Regions from separate parts of the Agrobacterium sp. 22-210-1 genome, predicted to be linked through region 3. Evidence: predicted binding sites of a transcription regulator. Region 3 holds the regulator's gene; each other region holds the start of a gene.

Region 1 (5,626 bases), 680 kb from region 3:
TGAGAACGAAGGCGATCTGATCATTTCGGCGGTTCACTGCACGCCCGAGAAAATGGCGCTGATCGTGCGCCATACCTCCGGCATCGTCTGCGCGCCCATGCCGCGCGAGGAGGCCAAACGGCTGAACCTCAACGCCATGGTGGCGGAAAATGACAGCGCCCATACGACGGCCTTCACCGTCAGCGTCGATTTCAAGCACGGCACCACGACGGGCATTTCCGCAGACGACCGCACCTTGACGGTGCGCAACCTTGCCAACCCGAATGTCGGCGCTGCCGATTTCACCCGGCCGGGCCATATCTTCCCGCTGATTTCCCGCGAGGGCGGCGTCTTGATGCGCTCCGGCCATACCGAAGCGGCGGTCGATCTCTGCCGGCTCGCCGGCCTGCCGCCCATCGGCGTCATCAGCGAGCTGGTGAATGACGACGGCAGCGTGATGCGCGGCCCGCAGGTTCTGGATTTCGCCGACACGCACGGCATGAAACACGTTTCCGTCGCCGATCTCATCGCCTATCGCCAGCGCAAGGAAACGCTGGTGGAGATGGAATCCTCCTTCACCATCGAGACGCCCTTCGGGCCGGCCAAGGCGCAGACCTATTCCCTGCCCTGGGATCCAATGCAGCACATGGCGGTGATTTTCGGTGACATCAGGGACGGCGTCGACATTCCTGTTCGCCTTCACCCGGAGAACGTTGCCGACGACGTGTTCGGCGACCGCCAGCCGGTGCGGCATTATATGCAGAAGATCGCCGAGGAAGGCCGCGGCGTCATCGTTTATCTGCGCGAAGGCTCCGTCGGCGTCGGCCAGGTGGCCGGCCGGCGCAAGGCGCGCGACCCGGACGAGGCGCATGCGCAGGCCCGTTCGCGCGAAAACGAATGGCTGGAAATCGGTCTCGGCGCGCAGATCCTGAAAGATCTCGGCATCAGCTCCATCAAACTGCTGACCACCCGCGAACGCCATTATGTCGGCCTTGAAGGCTTCGGCATCCAGATTTCGGCGACGGATATCTGCTGATTTCGGGGTTTGCCTTGGTTTTCAGGGCAATTGTGAAGCGAGTGGGTGCCCCTTGTTTCTTCTCCCCGAGGGGGAGAAGTCCGCGGCAGCGGGATGAGGGGGCGCCCTTGCCGGATTGCGGAGAGCTTGCCCCCTCATCCGACCCTTCGGGCCACCTTCTCCCCGGCGGGGAGAAGAAACAAGCGGCATCACGGATCGGTAACGTTGCGCCCGGGGACCTATCCTGAATCATCCGTGCGAAAAACCTCAGTTTCCCTCCCGCCAGCCCTCCAGGTAGTTCACGCTCTCAACCCGGGTAAACTTCGCCAGCCTCACCAGTTCCGCATCAAGCTTCTCCAGCCGTCCGGCCGAGGCACGCACGCCCGGTTCCAGCCACAGGCGCCGAACATCCAGCGTGCTGCGCTTGCGATCCGCCTTCATGTCGATGCGTCCAATCACGCGGTCGCCCTCCAGAAGCGGGAAGACATAATAGCCATATTGCCGTTTCGGCTCCGGCACGAAGACCTCGATGCGGTAATAAAAGCCGAACAGCCGCTCCGTGCGGTTTCGGTCACGCAATAGCGGATCGAAGGGGCTGAGGACACGGACGCGGGCGGAAGGTTCCAGCACGTCGGTCAGGTCGGCGGTGAAACCGGCAAAGGCATAGGACGGGCGAGCAGTGTCGCCATCGCTTGCAAGAAGCGAGACCTCGCAGAGTTCGTCGCGATGGCTTTTGACCCAGTCCCTCGCCTCCTGCGGGGTGACGAGATCGAAAAACGCAGCGATTTCGCCATGGGTGGCGAAACCCAGCCGCTTCAGCGCCTGCCGGCAGGCCCAGTCGACAAATTCCGCATGCTCCACCTCGGTTTCGTGATGCTCACCGGGAATGACCCGTTCGGCGAGGTCATAGACCTTCTGGAAATTCACCCGGCCGGCAATCGCGAGCTTGCCGGTGTGCCAGAGATATTCGAGCGCGGTCTTGGAGGGATGCCAGTTCCACCAGCCGCCGGACTGGTGCCCCTCCTCCTTCAGCTCCCGCGCCAGAACCGGGCCGGTCGCGGCGATGCGCTCCAGCGTTTCACCGAAAGCGGCATCGAAGCCTTCACCGTGCCATTTGCGCCAGCGCTCCTGAATGATCGGCTCGCGGCGGCGGAAGCGGTGTTTCCAATAGGGATAAAATTCCGTCGGCACGATGGAAGCATCATGTGTCCAGTGCTCGAAAAGCGCGCGGTCCTTTTCCAGCAACGTCGTCAGATGGTCACGCCTGTAGGTCTGGTTGCGGGAGAAGATAATCTGGTGGTGGGCGCGCTCCACCGTGCCGATGCTGTCCACCTGCACAAAACCGATATCGGTTATGAGCTGCAGCAGCCCATCCTTGGAAAGCGCCTTGCCGGGCGGCGAGGAAAGCCCCTGCCGCGCCAGAAAAATTCGTCTTGCCGCTTCGTTTGAAACCTTGATCACCATGGCGCAGAAGGTATGACGGCTTTTTCAGGATTGCAATGTTCTTTTTTTGTTCCTTGTTTCACTTCTGTTGATGACGGGGTATAGAACCGGAAAACGAGCGCGAGGATGTAAGTTTGGAAATCCGTTTCGACGCCGCCGGTGTCGCTTTCGAGGGTCGGCAGGCCCTGCAGCCGTTGTCTGTGACATTGACGGAACGGCGTATCGGCGTGATCGGCCTCAACGGCTCGGGCAAAACCACCTTTGCGCGGCTGATCAACGGGCTGAACAAGCCAAGCGAAGGCAAGGTTTCGGTGAACGGCCTCGACACCGTGAGCGACGCCAAGGCGGTCTTGCAGGCGGTCGGCTTCATCTTCCAGAATCCGCAGAACCAGATCATCCTGCCGATCATACGCGACGATGTCGCCTTCGGTCTCAAGCGACTCGGTCTCGCCAAGGCTGAAACTGAAAACCGGGTGAAAGCCGTTCTTGCCCGGCTCGGCATTTCCCATCTTGAAGAGAGACGCGCGCATGAGCTTTCCGGCGGGGAGCTGCAGCTTGCGGCGCTGGCCGCGCTTCTGGTTACCGAACCGCAAATCCTCATTCTCGATGAGCCGACCAACCAGCTTGATCTCAAAAACCGGACTGTCGTGGAAAAGACCATGGCGGCGCTTTCGCAGTCGCTCATCGTCATTACCCATGATCTGCCGTTGCTTGAAGGCTTCGACCGGGTGCTGGCTTTCCATGAAGGCGCGCTGGTCGCCGACGCTACCCCCGAAGAAGCGGTGGCGCGCTATCTGGAGGTGGCATCGCGATGAAATCGCTGCATGTCGAAGGCACCGGCTGGCTCTACCGCGTCTCGCCGCGCATCAAGCTTCTGGCGCTCATGGGTTTCAGCATCGCATTGTTCCTCACGCGCGATCTGCTGGTTCTCGCATGCGCGACGGTTCTGGCCACCCTTATTCTGGGCGCTACGCGGCTGCCCCTCAGGGAGATCGGCCTGCGGCTGCGGCCGGTGATGCTGACCATTCTCCTCGTCGCCGCCTTCAGCTACCTGCTGCTTCCGGCGCATGATGCGACCGTCAATCTTTTGCGGCTGACGGCGCTCGCGCTTCTCGCCACCGCCGTCACCATCACCGTCAGCATTTCGCAATTCATGGACGAAATCACGCTTGCCGCCGCCCCGCTGGAAAGGCTGGGGCTGGTGAAGGCTGCCGATATAGGGCTCGCAGTCGGGCTGGTGGTGCGCTTCGTGCCTGAAATCGTCAACCGTTACCATGCGGTGCGTGATGCGCACCGGGCGCGCGGCCTGCCGGTGCGCATGACAACCATCATCGTGCCGCTCGTCATTATGACGTTGAAGGATGCCGATGCCATTGCCGACGCCATTGACGCGCGCGGTTTCAGAGGCCAAAGCTTGGCGCCAGACAACCATCCGGAGTTTTGAGCACCATGACGACCCGCGACCTCGTGCTGATTTCGCTGTTTTCCGCCATTATCATCGCACTCGGGCTTCTGCCGCCGATCACGCTCGGCTTCATCCCCGTGCCGATCACCGCGCAGTCGCTCGGCGTCATGCTGGCCGGCGTCGTGCTGGGCGCGAAACGCGGTACGCTCGCGGTTCTGCTGACGATCCTGATTGCCGCCATCGGCCTGCCGGTCCTGTCAGGCGGACGCGGCGGCCTTTCGATCTTCACCACGCCGACCACGGGCTTCCTGATCGGCTGGATCGCCGCGGTTTTCGTTACCGGTTATCTCTCGGAAAAATTCGTGCATCGGGGCCAATCGGCACTGACACAGGGCGTCGGTTTCTTCATCGCCAGCCTGATTGGGGGCGTGGTGGTGCTTTATGCTTTCGGCATCACCTATCTGGCGCTGGTCGTTGGGCTTGGTTTCGAAAAGGCCTTCATGGGTTCGCTCGCCTTCATTCCGGGCGATGCGCTGAAGGCCGTGCTTGCCGCACTTGCCGGCCGCGCCGTGATGGCCGGTTATCCGCTTCTGCCGCAGCGCGCCTGAGTTAGCTTTCTCCAGGAGGAAAAGAATGGCGACGCGTTTATACGAACATCCGATCTTCCTGGAGCATATCACGCCCGAAGGCCACCCCGAGCGGCCGGATCGTCTACGGTCGCTGAACATCGCGCTCGAACACCCGAATTTCGAGCGGCTGGAACGCAAAGAAGCGCCGCAGGCGAATGAGGATGCGGTACTGCTGGCGCATCCGGAAGAACATCTGCTTGCCGTCATGCGCCAGATCCCGCAAGAAGATGGCGAGATCAACCGCATCGAGGCGGATACCTATGCCTCACCGAAAAGCCTGCAGGCGGCGCTGACCGGCATCGGCGCAGCCATGGCGGCGGTGGATGACGTGTTTACCGGTGCGGCCGACAATGTTTTCGTCGCCGCCCGCCCGCCCGGCCACCATGCGGAAACCGCAAAGGCCATGGGCTTCTGTCTTTTCAACAATGTGGCCATCGCCGCCCGTCATGCTCAGAAAAAACATGGCGCAGAGCGCATCGCCATCATCGACTGGGATGTGCATCACGGCAACGGCACGCAGGACATCTTCTGGAACGACACGTCAGTGCTGTTCTGTTCCACCCACCAGATGCCGCTTTACCCGTGGAGCGGCGATAAAAACGAAACCGGCGTGAAGAACAATATCGTCAACGCCCCGCTTTCGCCCAACACCGGCAGCGAATATTTCCGCGAGGCCTTCAAATCCCGCGTGCTGCCCGCGATCGCCGATTTTTCGCCCGATCTCATCCTCATCTCCGCCGGTTTCGACGCGCATCACCGCGATCCGCTGGCGCAGATCAATCTGGTGGGCGAGGATTTCGACTGGGCAACGGGCCGGCTTCTGGAAATGGCCGACAAATACGCATCGAACCGGGTCGTCAGCCTGCTTGAAGGCGGTTATGATCTGGAAGGGCTGGCAGAATCGGCAGCCATGCATATTTTGAGAATGATGAAGGGTTGAACATGACGGAAAATGCCAACACAGCCGATGTCAGCGGTTATTCCTTCGAAAAAGCCGTCGCCGAGCTGGAAAGCATTGTCGCACGCCTGGAACGCGGAGACGTGGCGCTGGACGAATCAATCGCCATCTATGAGCGCGGCGAGGCCCTGAAAAAGCACTGCGAGACGCTGCTGAATGCCGCTGAAAAGCGAATCGAGAAAATCCGTCTCGACCGC
Region 2 (5,626 bases), 720 kb from region 3:
CGCGCCTTCGATGAAGACGGCGTCATCGCTGGTGATGACGACACGCGTACCATCAGGCAGGTTGGCCGACATGGCATCGACAGCGGCCTTCACGCCCGTGGAAATACTGAGCGTGTTCGACTGCGCCTGGCGGATGACGCCGAGACCGACGCCCTGCACGCCATTGGAACGCAGCGAGGTGGATTCATCATCCGCCCCCAGCATGACGGTCGCGACGTCCCTGAGGCGAATATTGTTCTTGATCAAAAGATTGGAAAAATCTTCGGGCTTCGTCAGGCTGGCCGTGGCGCGCACGACGATATCCTGCGTCGTGCTTTTCAGCGATCCCGCCGGCACGTCGAGGGCCGCACTCGCCAGCGCGTTGGAAACATCGGTGACGGTCAAACCACGGCTTGCCAGCGCCGCCTGATTGAGATCGACGCGAAAAACCTTTTCCTGATCGCCGTAAAGCTCCACATCGGCAACGCCGTCAACGGCGGCCAGACGGTCGATGATTTCGTCATCCACCAGCTTGGTCAGGTCTTCCATGCTGAGCGTGGTCGAGGTGACGGCAAGGCGCATGATCGGCTGGCTGTCGGAATCCGCCTTGATGATCTGCGGTTCGTCGGCATCGTCAGGCAGCTGATTGGTGACGCGGCCGATGGCGTCGCGCACGTCGTTGGCGGCGACAGCCAGATCGACATTGTCGCCGAATTCCAGCGTCACGCGGCTTGTGCCGAATTGCGAATTGGAAGAGATGGACTTGACGCCGCTGACACGTGCCACCGCACCTTCGATGGTCTGCGTCACTTCCTGGTCAATTGTTTCCGGCGCCGCCCCGTCATAGGTGGTCCTGACGCTGATGATCGGCCGGTCGACATCCGGCAATTCGCGCACTTCGACGCCAACCAGCGCGGCAAGGCCGGCGACGACCAGCAGCGTGTTGAGAACCGCCGCCAGAATGGGCCTGCGGACGAACAATGCCGTAAAGGCGAGCTTGGAATCCTTAACCGAAGGCGGCGGTGTCGTCATTGGCTGGCAACCTCCTCGGGCTTCGGCTGATTGCCGACGCGGACCACGCCGCCTTCTCTCACACGTTGCAGACCCTCGATCACGACGGGCTCACCCTCCGCCAGTTCCGCCTTGACGAGAACGGCATCGGGGTTGCGCTGCACGATCTGCACCCGCACCTTGTTCGACTTGTTGTCGGTAACGCGCCAGACATAGGAGCCTTCCGCATCCCACTGCACGGCAAGCGGGTCGACCGAAGCATAGGTTTCCCCGGCAAAACGCATGGTGACGCCGAAGGACATGCCGGCCCTCAGCTCGTCTTTCTCATTGCCGAACTTCGCCCGGATGCGGATCGTGCGGCTTGCCTCGTCAACACGGTTATCGACGGCCTCGATCTCACCCTTGAAAGTCTCGCCGGGCCGGGAAATCGACGTCGCCTCCACCGGCATGCCGACCTTGATCGCGGTTGCGAAGCGCTCGGGAGCCCAGAAATTGACAAGAATTTCGGAACGGTCGTCAATGCTGACGATGGTCGATTGCGTGGTGACGTTGTCGCCGATATTGGCGGCAACGATGCCGGCCACACCTTCGATCGGCGCGACGATGTCGCGACGCTTGAGATTGAGTTCGGCCGTGCTCAGCGCAAGCTTGGCAGCCTCTTCGGCAATCTGCGCATCCAGCACGTCAAGGCGGGAAACGGATTTCAGGTTCTTGTAGGAATTGGATTTTTCAACCGCGCTGCGCAGCGTGACCTGCGCCTTGTCACGCTCGATCACCTGCTCCTCATCGTCGAGCCGCGCGAGCACCTGCCCCTTCACGACGCGGGCACCGGAGGAGGTGCGGATTTCCGAAAGCGTGCCGGAGGCCTGCGGCATGACGACGACCGACTGGATCGCCTCGCCATTGCCAATGGCATTCAGCCGGTCATTGACCGTACCTTTTTTGACGGGAGCCATGACCACCAGAGTGGCATTGCCGTTGCGACGCGCGCCGCCAGCATTCTGGCCCGCTGGCGTGCCGGAGGTTCCGGCACCGGATGCGGCAACCTCGATCGCACCGGCCGGCATTTTGCCAAGCCCGATGGCAGCGAGAACATTGCGGGCTTCGGGCGAATAAAAGCCCCAGAGACAGAGCCCCGCTCCCACCACGGCAACACTGACACCCACCTGTTTCCAGACCCGCATATATTTCTCCGGTTGATCCGCGCAGTAAAATGGAGTTCCAAACCGAACGCCGTTGGAACGTGCAAAGTATTCCCGCTTGCCTTGACGAAGGCAACGCACAAAACCGTTCCTTACATAATTGTAATTTGTGATGAATTTTCGTCGGGACGCATCGCGCAACCGTTTCTGTCGCAAATCTCCGCCGATCGGTTACTCTAAAAGCCGAAAACCATTCCCGGAGGAAGCCATGAGCACGGTGACGAAAGCCGAAAATCCCGAAGCCGACCCACGCGTCAAAGCAGTGTTCGATGATATCCGCACCACCCGCAAATCGGATTTCATCAACAATATGTGGCTATACCTCGCCTTCGATCCCGATCTACTGGAAAACACCTGGGCCGAGGTCAAGGCGGTGATGGCGACGCCTTCGGCGCTCGATCCCTTGGTCAAGGAAATGCTCTATATCGCCGTTTCCGTAACCAATGGCTGCTCCTATTGCGCTCATTCCCACACGGCCGCCGCAAAAGCCAAGGGCATGACCACCGAACAACATGCCGATTTGATGCGCATTATCGCGCTTTCAGCCAAGACCAACCAGCTTGCGGTGGCGCTGCAAGTACCCGTTGACGCTGCTTTCGATGCCGACAGAGGGGCTTGAGACGAAGAAAATGCCTTGGAATAGGCGTTTTGACTGACGATACCGGAATAAAAGCAGAACGCGGTTCTGGCCTTTATATCCCGAATCACTACATTGGGCCGCATGAGCAACAGTTTCGACGATATGCCGTTCTTCGATGAAGAACCCGCCGCACCGCGCAGGGCAACGAACAATGCCCCTTCGGAAAACGGCGGCGGGCTTGGCATTGCCGCCCGCGCCATGGCGGCGCGCGATCAGGCGCGGCCAGCACCTGACTATCTGTCCGGTCTCAACCCGGAACAGCGCGATGCCGTGGAAACGCTTGACGGACCCGTTCTGGTTCTCGCGGGCGCCGGCACCGGCAAGACCCGCGTTCTGACGACCCGCATCGCCCATATTCTGGAGACCGGCCGCGCGTGGCCGAGCCAGATTCTCGCCGTGACCTTCACCAACAAGGCCGCCCGCGAGATGAAGGAGCGTATCGGCGTTCTCGTCGGCGGTGCTGTCGAGGGCATGCCCTGGCTGGGCACCTTCCACTCCATCGGCGTCAAACTCCTGCGCCGCCATGCCGAACTCGTCGGTCTGAAGTCGGATTTCACCATTCTCGATACCGACGACGTGGTGCGGCTGATCAAGCAGCTCATCCAGGCCGAAGGTCTTGATGACAAGCGCTGGCCCGCCAAACAATTCACCGGCATGATTGACGGCTGGAAGAACAAGGGCCTGACACCGCCGGATATTCCGGAGGGCGACAGCCGCGCCTTCGCCAACGGCAAGGGCCGCGACCTCTATACCGCCTATCAGAACCGGCTGAAAACGCTGAACGCCTGCGATTTCGGCGATCTGCTGATGCACCCGATCAGCATCTTCCGCCGCCACAGTGACATTCTGAAAGAGTATCACCAGAAGTTCCGTTATATTCTGGTGGACGAATATCAGGACACCAATACGGCGCAATATATGTGGCTGCGGCTTCTCGCCCAGCGCGCCAAGGGCGAGCCACAGAACGTCTGCTGCGTTGGCGACGACGACCAGTCGATCTATGGCTGGCGCGGCGCCGAAGTGGACAATATCCTGCGTTTCGACAAGGATTTCCCCGGCGCCAAGGTCATCAAGCTCGAGCGTAACTACCGCTCCACCGAACATATTCTCGGCGCGGCCGGCCATCTGATCGCCCATAATGAGGGCCGTCTCGGCAAGACGCTGTTCACCGAACGCAGCAGCCCTGACGATGAAAAGGTCATGGTCCATGCCGCCTGGGATTCCGAGGAGGAAGCCCGCGCCGTCGGCGAAGAAATCGAGCAGCTCCAGCGCAAGAACCACAAGCTGAACGACATGGCCATCCTCGTTCGCGCCTCCTTCCAGATGCGCGAGTTCGAAGACCGGTTCGTCACGCTTGGTCTCAATTACCGCGTCATCGGCGGCCCGCGCTTTTATGAGCGCCTCGAAATTCGCGACGCCATGGCCTATTTCCGCCTCGTCTGCCAACCGGCTGACGATCTCGCTTTCGAGCGTATCGTCAATACACCCAAGCGCGGCCTTGGCGATACGACGATCCGCAATCTGCATGACTATGCCCGCGCCCGCGATATTCCGATGCTGGCGGCCGCGGCCGATATTATAGAAACCGACGAGCTGAAACCGAAGGCGCGCAAGGCGCTGTTCGACGTGGTACAGGATTTCCGCCGCTGGCAGGGCCTGCTGGAAAACACCGAGCATACCACGCTTGCCGAGCAGATCCTCGACGAAAGCGGCTATACCGCCATGTGGCAGGCCGACAAGACGGCGGAAGCCCCCGGACGGCTGGAGAACCTCAAGGAGCTCATCCGTTCGATGGAATCCTTCGAAAGCATGCGTGGATTTCTGGAACACGTCGCACTCGTCATGGACGCGGAACAGAATGCGGAACTGGATGCCGTGTCCATCATGACGCTGCATTCCGCCAAGGGTCTGGAATTTGACACCGTCTTCCTGCCCGGCTGGGAAGAAGGCCTTTTCCCGCACCAGCGGGCGCTGGACGAAGGCGGTCGCTCCGGTCTCGAGGAAGAACGCCGTCTGGCTTACGTCGGCATTACCCGCGCCAAGAAGCTCTGCCATATCTGGTTCGTGTCGAACCGGCGTATCCATGGTCTATGGCAATCCACCCTGCCCTCACGTTTTCTGGAAGAATTGCCGCCCGCCCATGTGGATGTGGCGGCATCCGACAGCAATTATGGCGGTTATGGCGGACGCGGGGGATACGGTCAGTCCCGCTTCGACAAGGCGGAACCCTTCGCCAATAATTATTCCACTCCCGGCTGGAAACGTGCGCAGGCCAACAAATCAGATGCCACCCGCGATAATTGGGGCACACGCTCCGGCCATGCGGTCGAGCGGATTGGTTATGGCGAAAGCGGCCCGCGCACCCGCACGATTGATGGCGAGCTGGTGGCCAAATCCGTTGCCGACACACCATCGAAATTTTTTGTCGGTGACCGCGTCTTCCACCTCAAATTCGGTAATGGCAATATCTCCGCCATCGAGGGCAACAAGCTGACCATCGATTTCGACCGCGCCGGACAAAAGCGCGTGCTGGATGGATTTGTGGAAAAGGTTTGATTCGAACGGTTAAGACAGGTTCGAGACAGCTTTTTCCATAGCCCGCGTCATGCCGTTGCAATAAAGAAATTGCTACACGACAGCGAAAACCGGGCGAGGACCGCTTTGCATATTTTACCGAAAAGCCAGCGCAAGCTTGCCGTTTTCCTGATCAACATGGACAGCGCCACGAAGCGCCTTGAGGATATGACTGCCAGGCTCGACGCCATCGGGCTGCAGGCGGAGCGTATCGCCGGCG
Region 3 (5,626 bases):
CGCAGCGCAATTGCAGAGCGCATCCGCAACACCATTGGCGGTGACGCCGGAGCCTTCGCCGCCTCCATTGTCACCGATGAGAGACAGGCGATCTCGGCACCCACGATGGAAGCATTGAGGCTTTCCGGCCTTGCCCATATCGTCGCCATATCCGGGCTGAACATGGCGCTCGCCGCAGGCATATTCTTTGTGGGGTTGAGGCTGACCTTCAGCCTGTTTCCTGCCTTTGCTCAGCGCTGGCCCGTCAAGAAGATTTCGGCTTTCGCGGCGCTCTTGATGACGCTCGCCTATTACCTGATTTCCGGTTTCGCCGTCTCCGCTGAGCGTGCTTGGCTGATGATGTCGGTGATGCTGATCGCGGTCCTTTTTGATCAGCCGTCGCTCAGCCTCCGCAATGTGGCTATTTCGGCTCTCATCATCCTCGGCTTTTCGCCTTCGGAAATCATGGGGCCGAGTTTCCAGATGTCGTTTGCCGCGACCATCGCGCTCGTATCCACCTATGCCTGGTGGGGCCGCCGGCGCAGCGATCACGAGCGACTGTTGATCGGACGCAGACCGGTGTGGATGACGGCGGCGCAAATGGCAGGCACTGTCATTGGCGGCGTCATCACCACATCGTTGATTGGCGGACTTTCGACGGCGATCTATTCGGCAGAGCATTTTCACCGTGTCACCACCTATGGACTTTTCGCCAATCTGGCCGCCATGCCGCTGATGTCGCTGATCGTCATGCCCTTTGGCCTGCTCGCCATGCTGCTGATGCCGTTCGGGTTGGATGCGCCATTCCTGAAGATCATGGGCTATGGCATGGCGCTCGTCATCGAAGTCGCCAATGAAGTGGCGTCCTGGGGCGGCAGCGCGGCGACGGGGCGGCCACATGAGTGGTTCATTGGCCTCGGCTCCGCTGGCTTTCTGCTGCTGACCTTGCTGCGCAGCCGGCTTGCATTGCTCGGTATTCCGCTTCTTGTCTCCGCCTTCGGCCTGTCGGCGGCCGTGGCCTATCGCGATGTCCCGGATTTGCTCATTCACGAGGAGGGTGAGTTGGTGGCGCTGCTGGAAGAGGGGAAGGTCTATACGACAAAAACGCGACCGCAGGGCTTCGTATACGACCAGTGGCAAAGAGCACTCCTGTTGCCGGAACAGCCTGTGCCACCGGTCATTCTTAAAGCGCATGCCGCAGTAACCAGTGTAGGCTTGACCGCAAAATCAAAACTTACGCCGGAGGAGATGAGGGCGGTGATGCGGCAGATGACGGCAGCGCTGAAAGATGCGCAACCCGGCGTCTTCACCTGCAGCAAAGGCATATGGTGCGTGGCGCGCGCCAGGAGCGGGGAGTGGATCGTCGTTCTGGAAGATGGCCGGTTTGCCGGAAAAGCCTGCGATATCGCCGATATTGTCGTCGTTTCCCGCAGGACCTCGTTTTCAAAATGCCGCTCAGGAGCGCTGTTGCTGAACCGCGATACTTTGCGGCGTACAGGTTCGGTAGAAATAAACTTTGCCGGCAGCGATCAGTCTGCGGTCGTCGGACGACTACGCGCAGCGATTGCCGGGGCGAACAGGCCATGGAGCGAGCACCGCTACTACGACTGGAAAAGCGACCGCTTCGAATACGAGGTGCCGGAACCGGTCAGGCAGTTGCTGACGGCATCGCAATAAACGCCGTCAGCAGTGATATTCAGACCTTCACGCGCAGATCGTCAGTCAATGCGCCAATGCCGCTGATTTCCTGTTCATGCGCCGCATCGCGCCAGATCTCCTTCAATCCGGCCTCATACCACTCACGCATGGCGGGCAGGGTGAGCAGCCGATCGCAATAGACTTTTGCCGCAGGTGAAAGATCGGCGCCATAGGTCTGGAAACGGAACGCCACCGGGCAGAAAAAAGCATCGACCGCCGTGAATTTCTGACCGGCAAGATAGGGACCGCCGAATTTTGTCAGACCTTCGCTCCATAGCGCATCGATGCGCTTTATGTCTGCCGCAAGCCCGGCATCGCCACCCTTCGGCTTGACCCGAATACCGACAGACATGGGATAAAGATTGCGCAGTGAGGAAAAGCCGGCATGCATTTCGCTCGCCGCCGAACGCGACCATGCCCGCGCCTGCTTGTCGCTCGCCCAGACGCCCTGGTGCCGTTCTGCGAGATATTCGGCGATCGACAGCGTTTCCCATATCGTCACGCCATCATCGACAAGGCAGGGCACCTTGCCGGTCGGCGAGAAGCTGGAAAAGGCGACGCCTTCGCCAAACGGAACAAGTTTCTCATCAAAGGCGATACCGAGCGTGCGCATCAACACCCACGGCCGCAGCGACCATGAGGAGTAGTTCTTGTTGGCGATATATAGATCGTACATGGCTTATCTCCCGGATATGACGCGCATTTCTATACCTGTCGGGGCATGATGGAATACCGAAAATAATCCATGGCACCCATAAGTCGCGTTGATGAATGACGGGGGCTTTGCACCGAGTATCACCATTCGATGGCAGCGCCAGGCCAGCCGCATCCCCCAGTGTAAACGAACTCACGCAACCAGACGTCCACGGCATATGACGCAGCGGCGACAACAGGCCGGGGGCAAGGCCGTAACAACGATATCCATATGAAACTGGAACTGATCTTTACCAGACAGAATCTGTATGTGTGTGGGAAGCATAAGATTGCCCGACACTCGCATGGTCAGCCGAATTCCGGAATTGCCGTCATCTTCGACAGGAGCCGTCTCATGACGACGCCTGTCTTGAGAGGATCACGGTTAAATCAGATCAATGGTAACGGCGTATAAGTCCGACCAGTTTGCCCTGAATTTTTACCCGATCAGGCCCGAAGATACGGGTTTCATAAGCGGGGTTGGCCGCTTCCAGCGCGATGGAAGCGCCCTTGCGGCGGAAACGCTTCAGCGTCGCTTCCTCGTCATCCACCAGTGCCACGACGATATCGCCCGGATTGGCGGTATTGCTGTTGCGGATGATGACGGTATCGCCGTCGAAAATCCCGGCCTCGATCATCGAATCGCCCTTAACTTCGAGCGCGTAATGTTCACCCGAACCCAGCATGTCGACCGGCACGGCAACATCATGCGTATTGTTCTGAATGGCGGAAATCGGCACGCCGGCGGCGATGCGACCCATGACCGGAACGGTGACCGCGCCGCCGAGATCGTTGGCGGGCGCCTTGGGTGCCGGTGCGGGTTCTGGCGCCTTCGGCTTTCCGAGGCTGCCTTCGATGACGCTTGGCGAAAAGCCGCGCTGCGGCCTCGCGCCCGGCGCATAGGCCTCCGGCAGCTTGATGACTTCCAGCGCCCGCGCCCTGTTAGGTAGCCGGCGAATAAAGCCGCGCTCTTCGAGGGCGGTAATCAGCCGGTGGATGCCGGATTTGGAAGCAAGATCGAGTGCGTCCTTCATTTCATCGAAGGAGGGCGGCACGCCGGACTCTTTCATTCGTTCATGAATGAAGAGAAGCAATTCCTGCTGTTTGCGCGTGAGCATGAGGAAAACACCCTTGAGAATCGTCGTTGAAGTCGCGAAACAAATACAGAACGAACACTATATGTTCCATATGTGTTCCGCAATCCCCTAAAATTTCGTGAAGCTGCTATCTGTTGTTTTGATGATTTGCCTGAAAGCACGAAATTGTGCTTTTCTGCCTTCCTAACTGTTCCGGCATGGCCATGCCGCATGCGACAGCAGGAAGCAGGGAAATGACGAAACCGTACCGCATCGACCATCTCGTACTGCCTGTCGAGCACATCGACGTCGCAGAAAATCGCCTTGGAAACCTGGGATTTACAGTAGCGCCAGCGGCTCTTCACCCGTTTGGCACGCAGAATGCCTGCGTTTTTTTCGCCGACGGCACGTATCTGGAGCCTCTCGTGATTGCTGATCCGGCTAAATATAATGCCTCGATTGGCCGGAAAGATGTGTTTACCGGGCGGGATCAGGCCTTCCGGAAACATGCCGGAGGGGAGGGATTTTCCGCACTGGTCGCTGCAACGCAGGACGCTCTTGGCGATCATGACCGATTCGTAGCCTCAGGCCTCTCGGCCGGAAATGTCTTTGAATTTTCGCGGCCAGTCAAAATGCCGGATGGTTCGCAGAGCGAGGCGGCTTTTCGGCTGGCTTTTGCAGCCAGTGGTTCCTCGGCGGATTTCTTTCTGTTCAGCTGTCAGCGGTTGCAGGCCTTGCCAGGCGACCGCGCGGCGCTGGAACGCCATGCCAACGGCGTTTCCGGCCTCAACGAGATCGTGCTGTTTTCCGGTGGTGATGCGAATGCCGTGCAGCTGATCGAAACTGTGTTTGGCTGCGACGGAAAGGTGTCTCCGAATGGTGATGTGGTTTTCGCAACCGGCAATGCCCGGATAAGATTGACGCGGAAGCCGGTCTTTGACGGACTGGCCTTTAGTGTTCCCGAGGAGGGCGGTGGCGGATTGCGCGGCGCAGGCATCGTCTTTTCCGTTCGCGATCTTGCCGTGACACAGGCGGCACTTGCTGCTAATGGCGTGTCCAGCGCAGAAGCGGGCGGCCGGCTGGTGGTGCCCGCAGCGCCCGGTCAGGGTGTTGCCTTCGCCTTCGAGGAAAAATAATGAGCGTTACGAACAATCTCAAAGTCACCGCCGGCGATGGCGCCAGCAAGGTTTCCTTTTCCAATACCGAGCGTTTTTCGCTGATTGCCGGCCCCTGCCAGATGGAAAGCCGTGAACATGCCTTCATGATTGCGGGTGTGCTGAAGGAGCTTTGCGACAAGCTTGGAATTGGCCTCGTTTACAAATCCTCCTTCGACAAGGCGAACCGCACCTCGCTTTCCGGCAAGCGCGGCATAGGCCTTGACAGTGCGATGCAGGTTTTCGCCGATCTCAAGAAGGAATACGGTTTTCCTGTTCTGACCGACATTCACACCGAGGAACAATGCGCCATCGTGTCCGAGGTGGTGGATGTGCTGCAGATTCCGGCATTCCTCAGTCGCCAGACCGATCTTCTCGTCGCCGCCGCGAAAACCGGCCGCGTCATCAACGTCAAGAAGGGCCAGTTTCTGGCGCCCTGGGACATGAGGAACGTGCTGGCCAAGCTGAATGAAAGCGGCAACCCGAATGTGCTTTTATGCGAGCGCGGTGCGTCCTTCGGTTACAACACGCTGGTCTCCGACATGCGCTCGCTGCCGATCATGGCCTCGCTCGGCGCGCCTGTTGTCTTTGACGCCACCCATTCCGTGCAGCAGCCGGGCGGGCAGGGCGGCTCCACCGGCGGCCAGCGCGAATTCGTCGAGACGCTTTCGCGAGCGGCGGTGGCGGTTGGTGTCGCCGGCCTCTTCATCGAGACCCATGAGGACCCGGACAATGCGCCTTCCGACGGCCCCAACATGGTGCATCTGAAGGACATGCCGAAACTGCTGGAAAAGCTTCTGGCCTTCGACGCCATCACGAAAGCGTAAGAAACGGGTGCTACTCGTGCCAATCGATTTTAATGGCGGGCGCTCTGTTTCTGCCGCCCGCCGTCATTGTAATTTCTTCGCCATCGTCTAAGACAGGCGACGGAAAATATCTGTTCCATTCCCAAGGGAGAGACCATGACTGCCATTACCGATATCATCGCGCGCGAAATTCTCGACAGCCGCGGCAACCCGACCGTTG
Region 4 (5,626 bases), 550 kb from region 3:
TGCCGAGCACTTCGCGCAGCGCCTCATGCAGCAGGTGCGTGGCGGAATGGTTGGCGCGCAGACGCGAACGGCGATCATGATCGACGGTCAGCTGCACGGCATCGCCGAGCTTCAGGCCGCCCTTGGAGACGGTGCCGGAATGCACGAACAGGCCTTCGCCCTTCTTCTGGGTTTCGGAAACCGTGAAGGCGCCATTTTCGCCGGTAATCACGCCCGTATCGCCCATCTGGCCGCCGGACTCACCATAAAACGGTGTCTGGTTAACGACGATCTGGACCGCTTCTCCATCGGCGGCATTGTCCACCGCCTTGCCGTCCTTGACGATCGCCTGAATGACGCCTTCGGCGGTTTCCGTGTCATAACCGAGGAATTCGGTCGCGCCGAATTTTTCCTTCAGCTCGAACCAGACGGTCTCTGTCGCCTTGTCGCCGGAACCGGCCCAGTGCGAACGGGCTTCCGCCTTCTGTCGTTGCATGGCATCGGTGAAGCCTGAAATATCGACGCCGATTTCGCGGGCGCGCAGTGCATCCTGCGTCAGGTCGAGCGGGAAACCATAGGTGTCATAAAGCTTGAAGGCCGTTTCACCATCAAGCATGTCACCCTTGTGCAGCGTCGACGTGGCGTCGGAGAGCAGCGACAGGCCGCGCTCCAGCGTCTTGCGGAAACGGGTTTCCTCAAGCTTGAGCGTTTCGGAAATCAGCGCCTCGGCGCGGACCAGTTCCGGATAGGCACGGCCCATCTGTTGCACCAGCGCCGGCAAAAGCTTGTAGATCAGCGGCTCGCGCGAGCCCAGAAGCTCGGCATGGCGCATGGCGCGGCGCATGATGCGGCGCAGGACATAACCGCGGCCTTCATTGGACGGCAGAACGCCATCGGCGATGAGGAAAGCGGACGAGCGCAGGTGATCGGCGATGACGCGATGGCTGGCGCGCTTTTCGCCTTCGGCCGGAACACCGGTCGCTTCGACGGAAGCGGCGATCAATGCACGGAACAGGTCCGTATCGTAATTGTCGTGTTTGCCTTGCAGCAGCGCCGAAATGCGCTCGAGGCCCATGCCGGTGTCGATCGACGGGCGCGGCAGGTCGATGCGCTCTTCCTTCGTCAGCTGCTCATATTGCATGAAGACGAGGTTCCAGATTTCGATGAACCGGTCGCCATCCTCTTCCGGCGAGCCGGGCGGGCCGCCCCAGATATGATCGCCATGATCGTAGAAGATTTCCGAACAGGGACCGCAGGGACCGGTATCGCCCATCGCCCAGAAATTGTCGCTGGTCGGAATGCGGATGATGCGGTCGTCGGAAAAACCGGCGATCTTCTTCCAGAGATTAAAGGCCTCGTCATCGGTGTGATAGACCGTGACCAGCAGCCGATTGCGGTCGATGCCGAATTCCTTGGTGATCAGGTTCCAGGCATGGGTGATCGCCTCTTCCTTGAAATAATCGCCGAAGGAAAAATTGCCGAGCATTTCGAAGAAGGTATGGTGACGGGCGGTATAACCGACATTGTCGAGGTCGTTATGCTTGCCGCCGGCACGCACGCATTTCTGCGCCGAAGCGGCGGTGGAATATGGACGGCTTTCAAGACCGGTGAAGACGTTCTTGAACTGCACCATGCCGGCATTGGTGAACATCAATGTCGGATCGTTGCGCGGCACCAGCGGGCTGGAGGGCACGATCTCGTGTCCATTCTTTTTGAAGTAGTCGAGAAAGGTCGACCGAATTTCATTTACACCGCTCATGCCCACACACCGCTCACAGCTGGAGTCCATCATTGCCATCACAAATGATGGCTATATTGCAAAATCAATGGCTTTTATCGTCCGTATCCTGCCCTGTCCAGCCATGCAGGCAAACCAAGGCGCATCGGCAAACAAAAAGGGCCAGGCGAGGGAAAATCGCACGGCCCATTTCGTTTCGATCAGCTCATTTCGGCAAAGTGGCCAGACACTCTATGCCCGGCCCCTTTTTTGAGGTGTCAGCCCTCGTCGCCGTCACCGTCGCTATCGCCGGCATCCGGGCCGCCATTCTGCAGGAAGCGGTCAGCGATCAGACCGGCATTCTGGCGCAGCGCCAGCTCGATCTCATTGGCCGTTTCCGGATTGTCGCGCAGGAAGGTCTTGGCGTTCTCACGCCCCTGCCCCAGACGCTGGCTGTTATAAGAGAACCATGCGCCGGATTTCTCGACGATACCGGCCTTCACGCCGAGATCGACAAGCTCGCCGGTCTTGGAAACGCCTTCGCCATACATGATGTCGAATTCCACCTGCTTGAAGGGCGGCGCCATCTTGTTCTTGACGACCTTCACACGCGTCTGGTTGCCGACCACCTCTTCGCGCTCCTTGACGGCGCCGATGCGGCGAATGTCAAGGCGTACGGAGGCGTAGAACTTCAGCGCGTTACCGCCCGTCGTCGTTTCCGGCGAACCGAACATGACGCCGATCTTCATGCGGATCTGGTTGATGAAGATCACCATGCACTTCGATTTGGAGATCGAAGCGGTCAGCTTGCGCAGCGCCTGGCTCATCAGACGCGCCTGAAGACCCGGCAGGCTGTCGCCCATCTCGCCTTCGATTTCCGCCCGCGGCGTCAGTGCCGCGACCGAATCGACGACCAGAACGTCGACCGCGCCGGAACGAACCAGCGTATCGGTGATCTCCAGCGCCTGCTCGCCCGTATCCGGCTGCGAAATCAGCAGGCTCTGCAAATCCACACCCAGCTTGCGGGCATAGACCGGATCGAGCGCATGTTCGGCATCCACGAAGGCGCAGATGCCGCCCTTCTTCTGGGCTTCCGCAATGGTCTGCAACGCCAGCGTCGTTTTACCCGAGCTTTCCGGACCATAAATTTCAACGATGCGCCCCTTCGGCAGACCGCCGATGCCGAGCGCGATATCCAGGCTGAGCGAACCCGTCGAAACGGTTTCCACTTCAACCACATTTTCATTGGAACCGAGCTTCATGATCGATCCCTTGCCGAACGACCGTTCGATCTGGGAGAGCGCCGCTTCCAGTGCCTTGCTTTTATCCACGGATTTATCCTCTACGAGACGCAAAGAATTTTGTGCCATCTGAACCACCTTTAGGTTATTGAAGCCGCACAGGCAATGAAGCAGTATGGAAATGGTATGTACTCCATTTGTTCTCATTTCGCAAGGCGCGGCCAGCATATTGAAAACAAATAGCGATAAGTGGTTTGTTCTATCTTTGTTTTTCGGCTCCGGCCTATCGCCGCAAACGGGAAGTGACAGGCAAACGAACACGGGGGTCGGCCGAATCGTCCGGCCTTTCCATCCGCCAAAGAGGGAAACGCAAGCGTGAAGAAAATACTCGTTCTGGGCGGCGCGCATATCGACAGGCGCGGCATGATCGAGACTGAGACGGCGCCCGGCGCCAGCAATCCCGGCTCCTGGATGGAGGAGGCAGGCGGCGGCGGTTTTAACGCGGCGCGCAATCTTGCCCGGCTCGGTTTTGCCGTCCGCATCATCGCGCCACGCGGCGGCGACGTGACAGGCGAAGCGGTGGCGGAGGCCGCAAAATATGCCGGCGTCGAAGATACGCCCTTTATTTTCCTCGACCGCCGCACGCCAAGCTACACCGCCATTCTGGAGCGTGACGGCAATCTGGTCATCGCCCTTGCCGATATGGACCTCTACAAGCTCTTTACCCCGCGCCGCCTGAAAGTGCGTGCCGTGCGCGAGGCGATCACGGCAAGCGACTTTCTGCTCTGCGACGCCAATCTGCCTGATGACACGCTGACGGCCCTCGGCCTCGTCGCCCGCGCCTGCGAAAAGCCGCTGGCTGCCATCGCCATTTCCCCCGCCAAGGCGGTGAAACTGAAAGGCGCGCTTGCCGATATCGACATTCTCTTCATGAACGAGGCGGAGGCACGAGCACTAACCGGAGAGACGGCGGCGAATGTCCGCGACTGGCCCGGCATTCTGCGCAAGGCCGGGCTTGCCGGCGGCGTCGTCACCCGCGGCGCAAGCGAGGTCGTGGCTTTCGATGCGACGCAAACCGTAACGCTCAACCCGCCCCTTATCCGCGAGGTAAAGGACGTGACCGGCGCCGGCGACGCCATGGCCTCCGGTTATCTTGCCGCGATCGCCGAGGGAAAGACCATCGCGGAAGCGCTGAGACAGGGCGCGGCCGCAGCGGCCATCACCGTGCAATCGCCCTTCGCCACCTCGCAGGATTTATCAAAAGACAGTGTCGATGCCATGTTGGGACTTGTTCCCGCAGCTGAAATACTGGCATGAACCCGCTTTCAAGAATTGGAACAGAATAAATGACCCGCCCCATCTCCCCGCTCCTGCCCATCGTTTATTCACGGGAAGTCGCCGCCGCCAAGCAGCGCGGTGCGCCGATCGTGGCACTTGAATCGACCATCATCACCCATGGCATGCCCTATCCCGGCAATATCGAGATGGCCGAAAGCGTCGAACAGATCATTCGCGACCAGGGCGCCGTTCCGGCGACCATCGCCGTCATTCACGGCACCCTGCACATCGGCCTCGAAAAGGACCAGCTGGAGGCGCTCGCCCAGACCACTGACGCCATGAAGGTCTCGCGCGCCGATATCGCCTTCGCAATTGCCGAGCGCCGCACCGGCGCCACCACGGTTGCCGCCACCATGATTGCCGCTGCCCGCGCCGGCATCCGCGTTTTCGCCACCGGCGGCATCGGCGGTGTGCACAAGGGCGCGGAGGAGACGTTCGACATCTCCGCCGATCTGACCGAACTTGCCAAGACCGGCGTCATCGTCGTCTGCGCCGGCGCCAAGGCGATCCTCGACATCCCAAAGACGCTCGAGGTTCTCGAAACCAACGGCGTGCCTGTCGTCACCTTCGGCTCGGAAGAATTCCCCGCCTTCTGGTCGCGCTCCTCCGGCCTGGCGAGCCCGCTTTCGCTGAACAGCCCGGCGGCAATCGCCAATTTCCAGGTGACCCGCGAACAGCTCGGCATCGATGGCGGCATGCTGATCGCCAACCCCGTGCCGGAAGAAGACGAAATCCCCCGCGAAGAAATGGAAATCTACATCAACCGCGCCATCTCCCATGCGGAGCGCGACGAGGTCACCGGCAAGGAAGTTACCCCCTACCTGCTCGGCGACATCTTCCGACTGACGGATGGCCGCAGCCTGGAAACCAATATCGCGCTGGTGCGTAATAATGCCCAGCTGGCCGCGGAGATCGCGGTGGCGCTGAACTGAAGAGCATTCAGTTTTCTCAGTCATCCTCGGGCTTGACCCGAGGATCCACGTTGCGACAACAGGAATGGATCCTCGCCTCAAGGGCGAGGATGACGGTGCGAAAGTAGCAAGCTCGAAACCAACAAAAAGCCCGGAAAGCTTGCGCTCTCCGGGCCTTCGTTTTTCTGCAGGAACCCGATCAGTTCTGGGCGACCGGCTTCACCAGCGGCGTCACGCGGCGGATGGTGACGCGGCGGTTCTGCTGTTCCGGACCGAGTGTCTGGACCTTCAGGTAACGCTCGCCATAACCCTGCGTCGCGAGGTTTTCCGGCGGAATGCCGTAGACATCGGTCAGCACGTTGGCAACGGAAGCGGCGCGCTCGTCGGAAAGAACGAGGTTGCTTTCATCGGAGCCGACGGCATCGGTATGGCCTTCGATC

What was found. Region 3 encodes LexA, which represses DNA repair genes until DNA is damaged. Its sites were predicted from a motif close to TGTTCNNNNTGTGTTCNG; they were not measured.
Region 1: the regulator LexA is predicted to act here: its motif matches at 2,495-2,512, upstream of ACQZ5F_RS09820 (energy-coupling factor ABC transporter ATP-binding protein).
Region 2: the regulator LexA is predicted to act here: its motif matches at 2,855-2,872, upstream of ACQZ5F_RS02600 (ATP-dependent helicase).
Region 4: the regulator LexA is predicted to act here: its motif matches at 3,193-3,210, upstream of recA (recombinase RecA).

The regions. Positions count from the first base shown of each region.
Region 1 is NZ_JBNWCI010000001.1:1,937,637-1,943,262, forward strand. It holds gene ribB (3,4-dihydroxy-2-butanone-4-phosphate synthase) at 1-1,015, shown strand, start outside; gene ACQZ5F_RS09815 (winged helix-turn-helix domain-containing protein) at 1,262-2,458, opposite strand; gene ACQZ5F_RS09820 (energy-coupling factor ABC transporter ATP-binding protein) at 2,572-3,252, shown strand; gene ACQZ5F_RS09825 (energy-coupling factor transporter transmembrane component T family protein) at 3,249-3,881, shown strand; gene ACQZ5F_RS09830 (biotin transporter BioY) at 3,887-4,450, shown strand; gene ACQZ5F_RS09835 (histone deacetylase family protein) at 4,476-5,411, shown strand; gene ACQZ5F_RS09840 (exodeoxyribonuclease VII small subunit) at 5,414-5,626, shown strand, end outside.
Region 2 is NZ_JBNWCI010000001.1:532,941-538,566, reverse strand. It holds gene ACQZ5F_RS02615 (efflux RND transporter permease subunit) at 1-1,011, opposite strand, end outside; gene ACQZ5F_RS02610 (efflux RND transporter periplasmic adaptor subunit) at 1,008-2,174, opposite strand; gene ACQZ5F_RS02605 (carboxymuconolactone decarboxylase family protein) at 2,401-2,811, shown strand; gene ACQZ5F_RS02600 (ATP-dependent helicase) at 2,914-5,388, shown strand; gene ACQZ5F_RS02595 (glycosyltransferase family 25 protein) at 5,494-5,626, shown strand, end outside.
Region 3 is NZ_JBNWCI010000001.1:1,255,553-1,261,178, reverse strand. It holds gene ACQZ5F_RS06340 (ComEC/Rec2 family competence protein) at 1-1,656, shown strand, start outside; gene ACQZ5F_RS06335 (glutathione S-transferase family protein) at 1,676-2,353, opposite strand; gene lexA (transcriptional repressor LexA) at 2,766-3,488, opposite strand; gene ACQZ5F_RS06325 (VOC family protein) at 3,701-4,582, shown strand; gene kdsA (3-deoxy-8-phosphooctulonate synthase) at 4,582-5,427, shown strand; gene eno (phosphopyruvate hydratase) at 5,563-5,626, shown strand, end outside.
Region 4 is NZ_JBNWCI010000001.1:703,954-709,579, reverse strand. It holds gene alaS (alanine--tRNA ligase) at 1-1,738, opposite strand, end outside; gene recA (recombinase RecA) at 1,975-3,066, opposite strand; gene ACQZ5F_RS03525 (carbohydrate kinase family protein) at 3,313-4,254, shown strand; gene ACQZ5F_RS03520 (pseudouridine-5'-phosphate glycosidase) at 4,284-5,207, shown strand; gene ACQZ5F_RS03515 (OmpA family protein) at 5,386-5,626, opposite strand, start outside.